3 regions of the Mesorhizobium sp. M7A.F.Ca.AU.001.01.1.1 genome follow, and region 3 is predicted to be linked to each of the others. Evidence: predicted binding sites of a transcription regulator. Region 3 holds the regulator's gene; each other region holds the start of a gene.

Region 1 (3,278 bases), on a different contig from region 3:
TTCCCGGAGATAGTAGGAGCCCATCAGCCAATAAGAGCCGCCGCCCCAGTTGAAGACGGTGAGGTCGCCCTTCAGCCGTCCGTCATGGCCGAGCATCGGCGCCAGGCCGGCCCGCCCCGCCTTCGGCAATCGGCAGGCGAGCAGCCGGTCGAGCCACGCCTCCGCACCCAGCCCCGACACCGCATAGCGCGCATAGGCCGAGATATCGACGAGGCCGGCGGCGCGCCGCACCTGCAGCGCCTCCTCGCCGACGATGTCGAAGGCGTTGGAGCGCCGCAGCGTCGTGCTCTCGGCAAATCCCATCGGCGCGAAATAGGCCGGGATTTCCAGCCCCCAGGAAGCCGTCCATTCGCATCCCGCCGCGCTCATGCCGTCATAGGCGCCGGGGCGTTTCAGCGGCCGGCCGGCGGGCAGCCGTTCATTGGGAAAGGTCATGACGAACCGGCGCGAATAGAACTGGCGCGTCGTCTGCCTGAGATATTCGCGGTTGGCGGCGAAGGCACCGTAGCGAGCGATATCCATGCCGAAGATGTCGGCCTGCGGTTCGCCGAAAATCATCCATTCGGCCAGCGACTTGCCGACGCCGCCGCCCTGGCTGAAACCGGCCATGACGCCGCAGGCGACCCAGTAGTTCTTCAGGCCGCGCACCGGCCCGACAATCGGATTGCCGTCCGGCGTGAAGGTGAAGGCGCCGTTGACCCATTTGCGGATACCGGCCGTCGCCAGGCAAGGGAAGCGCTCATGCGCCTTGGCGAGTTCCGGGCTGATGCGGTCGATGTCTTCCGGGATCAGCTCTATGCCGTAATCCCACGGCGCTCCGTCCATGTTCCAGTGCTTTGGGTTCTGCTCATAGACGCCAAGCAGCACACCCTTGCGCTCCTGCCGCAGGTATGAAAAGCCGTCGAGATCGACGGCGATGCCGATTTCCCTGTCAAGTGCTGCGATCTCCGGAATGTCATCGGTGATGAAATAGTGGTGCTCCATCGGCGTCACCGGCAGGTCGACGCCGGCCATGCGGCCGAGCTGCTTCGCCCACAGCCCGCCGGCATTGACGACATGCTCGGCGATGATGGTGCCCTGCTCGGTGATGACGTCCCAGCGCCCGTCGGCACGTGCTTTCAGCTCGACGACCCGGTTGCGCAAGATGATGTCGGCGCCGCGCTTCTTCGCAGCACCCGCATAGGCATGCGTGGTACCGTACGGGTCGAGATGGCCTTCGTTGGAATCATGCAGGCCGCCAAGAACACCGTTGACGTCGACGATCGGGCAGATCGCCTTGATCTCGTCGGGCGTGACCAGGCGCGCGGTCTCGATGCCGACCGACTGGAACACGGCCCAGGCTGATTTCAGCCACTCCCAGCGCGCGGGATCGCTGGCGATGTTGACGCCGCCCGTCATGTGCAGGCCGATATCCCAGCCGGATTCGGCCTCGATCTCCCGGTAGAGATTGATGGTGTAGTCCTGCAGCGCCGCCACGTTGGGATCGGCGTTGAGCGCATGGAAGCCTGCCGCCGCGTGCCAGGTCGAACCGGCCGTCAGTTCTGCGCGCTCGATCAGCGCCACATCGCTCCAGCCGAACCGCGTCAGGTGATAGAGCACCGAGGCTCCGACCACGCCACCTCCGATGACGACTGCGCGGTAGTGCGACTTCAAGGCTTCCCCTCCACGGTTGGTCCGAAGACTGGAGTATATATCCACTGGACATAAGTGTCCAGTGCCGGCGCGCGCGCATCGTTTTTCGTCGACCGCCGGCATGCACTGCGCGCTGTCACGCAAGCATCATGTTCGCGCCGTAGACCGCGTTTCGGGGAGGCTTGCGCAACATCATCGATGTCGTACCTCTTTCAGTTTTTCGTCCCCCGGCCGCTCCGGCACATCCGTCACAAAGAGGATTATCCATGAAGCACCTGTATCGACCCGCGTCGCTTGGCGTCGCGCTGGCCTTGTTCACCGCCTTGGCGCCGGCGCTCGCCGACAGCACCGCGACCGTCGGCGGCCTCGTCAACAAGGGGCTGGTCGGCGTCGGCCGCATCCCGGCCGCTCAGCGCGACAAGTTCGGCGAGACCTTCGGCTCGGGTTCCGGCATGGCGATCGACGCATCAGGCTGGACGCATGACACCGCCGGCTACAGGGGTTCGCTCTGGCTGTTGCCGGACCGTGGCTACAATGTCGTCGGCACCACCAACTACCGGCCGCGCCTCAACACGATCGCCATCGAATTTGCTCCGGTCGCACCGGGCGCGGCACCTGCTGCCGGCCAGGAGCAGACGGGCGTCAAGGCAACGCTCGCCGACACCATGCTTCTCACCGACGACAAGGGGGCTGATGCCACAGGCCTCGACCCACTCAACGGCGTGCGCGCGGCAAGCGGCGACATGCCGATCCTGCCGCAAGCCGACAATGGCAAGCTGGCGCTCGACAACGAGGCGATCGTGCGGCTGCCCGATGGTTCGATGTTCATCTCCGACGAATACGGCCCGAACATCTATCGGTTTTCCGCCGACGGGCATCTGCTGTCGGCAACCCAGCCACCGGCCGCCTTCGTGCCGATGCGCCACGGCACGCCGAACTTCGCCTCGGACAATCCGGGACCCGGTGCCGCCGAGCCCGATCCGAAGGACCCCGAGACCGGCCGCCAGAACAACCAGGGCCTGGAGGGAATGGCGATGACGCCGGACGGCAAGTTCCTGATCGCGGTGCTGCAATCGGCGCCCCGGCAGGATGGCGGCGATTCGCCCGCGACGCGCCAGAACACGCGTGCGCTGGTCTATGACGCGTCCGACCTCGCCCACCTCAAACTGGCGCATGAGTATGTCGTGCCGTTGCCGGTGTTCAAGGATGCCAAGGGCAAGACCAAGATCGCCGCGCAGAGCGAGATCGTGGCGCTCTCCGACAAGACCTTCCTGATGCTGGCGCGCGACAGCGGCAACGGCCAGGGGCTGAAGGGCGACACCTCGCTGGTGCGCCAGATCTTCGTCGTCGACGTCTCGGCCGCGACCGACATCGCCGGCGGCGCCTTCGATGCCGCCGACAAGCCGCTGGCGCCCAAGGGCGTGCTCGACCCGTCGGTGATGCCGGCCAAGCTGACGCCGTTCATCGACATCAACGACAAGGGCGAACTCGGCCGCTTCGGCCTGCACAATGGCGCGCCGAACGACAAGAACAACCTGTCGGAGAAGTGGGAGGCGATGTCGGTGGTCAGCGTTCTCGATCCGAAGCTGCCCGACGACTACTTCCTGTTCGTCGCCAACGACAACGACTTCCTCGCCCAGGACGGT
Region 2 (3,278 bases), on a different contig from region 3:
CCCTGGAAGACGCGGCACGCACCTATTTCCGTCAGTCGGAGCAGATCCCGACGGATATCAGGCTGTCGGTGGCCAAGCTTTTGACGCCCGGTCCCGGCGGCGCCCGCGAGCAATGGCGCGCCGGCGGTATCCTGGCGCAGTTCCTGCCGCAGTCGCCCGAGCGCATGCGCGTCCCGGACCTGCCGGGCGGCGATGGCGATCCGCGTGAGGAGATCCACGATCCGGTCGACAATTCCTGGCAGGAGTTGCTGGCTCTGCTCGGCACCATCGAGCCGACCGAACTGATCGACCCGACGATCGGCGCCGAGCGGCTGCTCTACAGGCTGTTCCACGAGCATGGCGTGCGCGTCTTCGGCGGCGTTCCGGTCGCCGACCAGTGCTCGTGCTCCAGGGACAAGATCCGCGGCATCCTCGAGGGTTTTTCCGCCCAGGAGATCAAGGACAGCACCGAAGACGGCGGCATCCACGTCGCCTGCGAATTCTGTTCGAAGCAATATGATTTCGACCCGGCGGAATTTGCGGCCCAGTAGAGTAGAAACCACGCCTCACCGGTCGCTCCGCGGCCGGTGAGGCGAAATCAATTCACCGTCCGCCGCGTCCCCGGCAAGTCCAGCGAAAACGCCGGAATGGCGATGTCGAACGTCTCGCCCCGCTTGTTGCGCATCGTGTAATGCCCGACCATGATGCCGGACGGTGTCGAGAGCGGGCAACCGGACGTGTACTGGTAGCTGTCGCCGGGATTGAGTTCGGGCTGGTCGCCGACCACGCCGGGGCCGCGCACTTCCTCGACCCGGCCGGTGCCGTCGGTGATGTGCCAATAGCGCGACAGAAGCTGCACGAAATCGTCCGACTGATTGTCGATCGTTATCTGATAGCCCCAGACATAGCGGTTCTCCGAGGGATCCGAACGGTCCTCCAGATAGAACGGCCTGACCTGCACTTCGATGTTGCGCGTGACGGCGCTATACATAAGCGGCTCCAAAAAACGGTTCCAGCGGAACTTTCGGCGCTCCGTGCGGTTAGGTCAACCGATCGAAGCCTCCTCTGGCCGGCCTCGCGGGCAGGTGCCGACAAAGAATGTCATTTAAGTGACATATGACAATGATGGTGTGCGCGGACTGGTGACGCGCGACTCGGGCGCTCTGCTGAACTGTTGAAACCGGTCATCTTGCGGACCGGTTTTCCTGGAGTGACCGGATCTCGATGCAACTCACTCTCATAGCCGCCACGCTTTCAACCGTCCTCATCCTCTCGAATCTCGCCAGCATCGTGCTCGCCGTGTCGCGTCTGAGACGGCGTCGCACCATTGCGCCGCCGGCCGGCAAGCCGCGGCCGGTGTCGATCGTCGTGCCGTCGCGCGGCGTCGAGCCGTTCACGCAGGAGACGCTGGAGCGCGCCTTCTCGCTCGACTGGCCGCGCTATGAGCTGATTTTCTGCGTCGCCCATGCCGACGATCCGGTGATCAAATTGATAAACAGGACGATCGTCCGGTTTCCGAAAGTGCCGGCCTGGCTGCTTGTCGGCGATGACCGCATCAGCGCCAATCCGAAACTCAACAATTGCGTCAAGGGCTGGGAAGCGGCGCGGCACGACTGGGTCGTCCTGGCCGATTCCAACGTGCTGATGCCGAGGGACTACATCCAGCACCTGATGGCTGCCTGGCGGCCCGGCACCGGCCTTGTCTGCTCGACGCCGATCGGCTCGCGGCCGGCCGGCTTCTGGGCCGAGGTCGAATGCGCTTTCCTCAACACGCTGCAGGCGCGCTGGCAATATGCCGGTGAGGCGCTCGGCCTCGGCTTTGCCCAGGGCAAGAGCATGCTCTGGAACAAGCCGATGCTCGATGCCAATGGCGGCATCCGCGTGCTGGCCGCCGAGATCGCCGAGGATGCCGCTGCGACCAAGCTGGTGAACAGTCTCGGCCTGCGCGTCAATCTCGTCGCCGCCCCCTTCGAGCAGCCGCTTGGCCGGCGCTCGTTTGACGAGATCTGGTCGCGTCAGGCCCGTTGGGCGCGCCTGCGCCGCGTCACTTTCCCGCTGTTCTTCGCACCCGAAATCCTGACGGGCGCCGTGGTGCCGCTGGTGCTTGCGCTGATTGCAGCGGCAAGCGCCGGCTTCAGCCTCTGGGCAACCGCCCTTGCCGTGCTGGCGGCCTTCTATCTTCCGGAGTGCGCCCTGGCCTGGTCCAAGGGCTGGTACCTGTCGCCACGCATGGTCGCCGCGATCATGGCGCGCGACCTGATCCTGCCGGCGATGTGGGGGCGCGGTTGGCTCGGCGGCGCCGTCGACTGGCGCGGCAATGCGATGACCATCGGCACCAAGACGGCCGAGCTGGAAGAGACGCCGTCCGGCGCCTGAAGGCCTCCTACCTGGCCTTCAGCGCCTGCGCGATGTCCTCGAGCAGATCGTCGGCATCCTCCAGGCCAACCGACAGCCTGAGCGTGCCCGGCCCGATGCCGAGCTCGGCGCGCGCCTCGTCGCTGAGATTTTTGTGCGTCGTCGTCGCCGGGTGGGTGATCAGGCTCTTGGCGTCACCGAGATTGTTGGAGATCAGGACGATGTCGAGCGCGTTCTGCAAGGCGAAGGCCGCCTGCTTGCCGCCCTTGACGTCCAGGCAGATCAGCGTCGAGCCGCCCGACATCTGCTTCTTGACGATGTCGGCCTGCGGATGGTCGGCGCGGCCGGGATAGATGACGCGCGCGATTTCCGGCCGTTCGGCCAGAAAATCCGCGATCCGGCCGGCACTTTCCGTCTGCTGGCGTACGCGCAGCGGCAGCGTTTCCAGGCCCTTCAGCAGCGTCCAGGCGTTGAAAGGCGAAAGGCTTGGGCCGGTATGGCGGAAATAGTCGTGCAGGTTCTCGTCGATCCACTTCTTGTCCGACAGGATGACGCCGCCGAGACAGCGCCCCTGGCCGTCTATGTGCTTGGTCGCCGAATAGACGACGATATGGGCGCCGAGCTGCAAGGGCTTCTGCTGCAGGGGCGTGGCGAAGACATTGTCGACGATCAGCCTGGCGCCGATCGAATTGGCAAGCGAAGCGACAGCGGCGATATCGACCACTTCCAGCGTCGGATTGGTCGGGCTTTCCAGGAAGAACAGCTTGGTGTTCGGCTTGATCGCCTTTTCCCAGTTGGCGATGTCGGTGCCGTCGACCAGCGTCGCCTCGATGCCGTATCTCGGCGCCAGCGTCTCGACCACCCAGCGGCAGGAGCCGAACAGCGCACGCGCCGCCACGATATGGTCGCCGGCCTTGGCGCTGCACAGAAGGGCGGCCGTCACC
Region 3 (3,278 bases):
CTGTTCGACGTCGATCTCGACGTCCGCCTGAACCAGGTGACGGCGCTGATCGGCCCCTCCGGCTGCGGCAAGTCCACCTTCCTGCGCTGCCTCAACCGCATGAACGACACCATCGATTCAGCACGGGTAACCGGCAAGATCACGCTCGACGAAGAGGACATCTACGACAAGAACATCGATGTCGTCGAACTCAGGGCGCGCGTCGGCATGGTGTTCCAGAAACCCAATCCGTTCCCAAAGTCGATCTACGAGAACGTCGCCTATGGTCCGCGCATCCACGGATTGGCCAAGCGCAAGGCCGACATGGATCAGATCGTCGAGTCCAGCCTGAAGAAGGCGGCGATCTGGAACGAGGTCAAGGACCGTTTGCAGGAACCTGGCACGGGTCTTTCCGGTGGCCAGCAGCAGCGCCTGTGCATTGCACGCGCCATCGCCGTGTCGCCCGAGGTGATCCTGATGGACGAACCGTGTTCGGCGCTCGACCCGATCGCCACCGCTCGCGTCGAGGAACTGATCGACGAACTGCGTCAGAACTATACGATCGTCATCGTCACCCATTCGATGCAGCAGGCAGCGCGCGTGTCGCAGCGCACCGCGATGTTCCATCTTGGCTATCTGGTCGAGGAGGGCGCCACCGACAAGATGTTCACCACCCCCGACGACAAACGCACCCAGGACTACATCACCGGCCGGTTCGGCTGATCTCTGGCATATGAGGGACGAAGATCATGGGTGAACATACCGTTGCATCTTTCGATGAGGATCTGGAGCAGATCAGCCAGCTGATCCGCGACATGGGCGATCTCGCCCGCTCGATGGTCGGTGGCTCGACCAGGGCTTTGCTCAATTCGGACAATGCGCTGGCGCAGCGGGTGGTTTCCGACGACGCCATCATGGATGCACGCCAGCGCGAGCTGGACGATCGTGCCATCACGCTGATCGCCAAGCGCCAGCCAATGGCCAACGATCTGCGTGCGGTGGTCGGTTCGATCCGCATGGCCGGCGACCTCGAGCGCATCGGCGACCTTGCCAAGAACATCGCCAAGCGCGTCGGCACTGTCGGGCTGAGCGTCACGCCGCACGACCTTTCGCATTCGATCGACGCAATGGCGCAGCTGGTGCTGATCCAGGTGCAGGGGGTCGTCGACGAGTATGCCGCCGCTGACGCGGCAGCGCTTGCCACGCTCAGAAACAATGATGAACGCATCGACGTCAAATACACATCGGTGTTCCGCGAACTTCTGACCTACATGATGGAAGATCCGCGCAACATCACGGCGTGCACGCACCTGTTGTTTTGCGCCAAGAACCTCGAGCGGATCGGCGACCACGTGACCAACATCGCCGAAAATGCCTATTATGTTTTGACCGGCACGCAGTTGCCAGCCAACCGTCCGAAGCAGGACGAGACGGCAATGTCCGCGCCAGCGGCATGACAGGGGTGACCAGCCGATGATCGCGCCACGCATCATGGTGGTGGAGGATGAGGAGCCGCTAGGCGTGCTGCTCCGCTACAATCTCGAATCCGAAGGTTACCAGGTCGAGGTGGTGACGCGCGGCGACGAGGCCGAAATCCGGCTGCAGGAGAACGTTCCAGACCTTCTGGTGCTCGACTGGATGGTGCCTGCGGTTTCCGGTATCGAACTCTGCCGCCGGCTAAGGATGCGTCCCGAGACCGAGCGGCTGCCGATCATCATGCTGACCGCGCGAGGCGAGGAAAGCGACCGCGTGCGCGGCCTCTCGACCGGTGCCGACGACTATCTGGTCAAGCCTTTCTCGACGCCGGAGTTCATGGCCAGGGTCAAGGCGCTGCTGCGCCGGGCCAAGCCGGAAGTGCTGTCCAGCGTGCTCAAGGTCGGCGATATCGTGCTCGATCGCGAATCGCACCGTGTCTATCGCAAGAAGAGCGAAATCCGGCTCGGGCCGACGGAATTCCGCCTGCTTGAATTCATGATGCGCCATCCAGGCCGCGTGTTCTCGCGCAGCCAACTGCTCGACAATGTCTGGGGCGAGACGATCTACATCGACGAACGCACGGTCGATGTGCATGTCGGCCGGCTGCGCAAGGCGGTCAACAACGGCCGTATGCCCGATGTCATCCGCACCATCCGTGGGGCGGGTTACGCCATTCGCGAGGACTGAACTCCCTCGTTTGAACTCACGCCACGTTCTTGCCGCCGAGACCGGATCTCGCCTGCACGCCCGGCGCAAAAATCTCCTGATCGACGAAGATTAGCGCCCGCATGGCGCAGCCTTCGCGGATCAGCGGCAGTTCGTTCGGCTCGGTGTCGAAGGAAATCGACTTGGAATGCTGGCCGCCGGCGGTCTGGGCAATCGCTTGCCGCAATGCCGGCTCGATCAGGTCGAAGGCGGCGGCGCTGACGCCGACCATGGCGACCGGCGCCGGATCGATCAGCGCGAACAGGCTGCCGAGGCCGTAGCCGAGCGCTTCGCCGGCCTTGCGATAGGCTTCCCGTTCGGGTCCGTCCCTTTCGCGGGCGGCGGCAGCCAGGGCGCGCATGTCGGCATCGCTGACATCGGCGACGGGTTCTGCATCCTCGCCCATCTGCCGCGCGTTGCGCCAGATGGCATAATTGCCGGCATAGGCTTCGACGCAGCCGCGCCGTCCGCAGCGACACAGCGCCCCGTTCGGCCGATGAATCATGTGGCCGAATTCGCCGCCCGAGGAATGGGTGCCGGTGAACAATTCGCCCTTCAGCACCAGCCCCATGCCGATGCCGTGCGACAAAAGGATAGCGATGAAATCGTCGCGGTAACGATCGGGGTCGCGCCAGCGCAGCGCCACCGCCATCATGTTGCAATCGTTCTCCATAATGGCTGGGATGCCGAACTCGTCTTCGAATATGTCGGCGAAGGCGATGTCGGTGTGCGGCGTGATCGGCGACCACAGCATGGCGCGGGCACGGGTGTCGGTGATGCCCTGGACGGCCAGCGCGATACGGGCGATGCTGCGCACGTCCAGGTCGGGATCTTCCAGGCGGCGCCGCACGATTGCCGTGCACTCACCGATCAGCGAGTCGCGCGACATCGTCAGCGTGTCGAGCCGGCGCTGTTCCTCGGATATTACCTGGCCGGCATAGTCGATGACGGCGACCGAGAGGAAGTTCAGCGACAGCACCACGGTCATTACCGCGGCCGCTTCCGGATTGAGGCTGAGGCCGACCTGCGGACGGCCGCGTTTGAGCGAGCCGGCCTCGCTCGGCTTGCTTTCGGTCAGGATACCTTCGACGATCAGGTCGGATGAGATCGCCGAGATC

Evidence for each region. The regulator PhoB, encoded in region 3, activates phosphate uptake and scavenging genes when phosphate is short. The targets are predictions, from matches to a motif close to TGTCATNNANCTGTCAT.
Region 1: EN884_RS11310 (esterase-like activity of phytase family protein) is a predicted target of PhoB. The motif match lies at 1,767-1,783, and genes of this name have one in related genera.
Region 2: EN884_RS09260 (ceramide glucosyltransferase) is a predicted target of PhoB. The motif match lies at 1,079-1,095, and genes of this name have one in related genera.

What each region holds. Positions count from the first base shown of each region.
Region 1 covers NZ_RZPF01000140.1:4,197-7,474, reverse strand. The annotation lists gene EN884_RS11315 (FAD-dependent oxidoreductase) at 1-1,653, opposite strand, end outside; gene EN884_RS11310 (esterase-like activity of phytase family protein) at 1,899-3,278, shown strand, end outside.
Region 2 covers NZ_RZPF01000105.1:5,091-8,368, reverse strand. The annotation lists gene EN884_RS09270 (Hsp33 family molecular chaperone) at 1-530, shown strand, start outside; gene apaG (Co2+/Mg2+ efflux protein ApaG) at 578-970, opposite strand; gene EN884_RS09260 (ceramide glucosyltransferase) at 1,204-2,355, shown strand; gene EN884_RS09255 (O-succinylhomoserine sulfhydrylase) at 2,363-3,278, opposite strand, start outside.
Region 3 covers NZ_RZPF01000256.1:408-3,685, forward strand. The annotation lists gene pstB (phosphate ABC transporter ATP-binding protein PstB) at 1-702, shown strand, start outside; gene phoU (phosphate signaling complex protein PhoU) at 729-1,436, shown strand; gene phoB (phosphate regulon transcriptional regulator PhoB) at 1,453-2,142, shown strand; gene EN884_RS17170 (ROK family protein) at 2,159-3,278, opposite strand, start outside.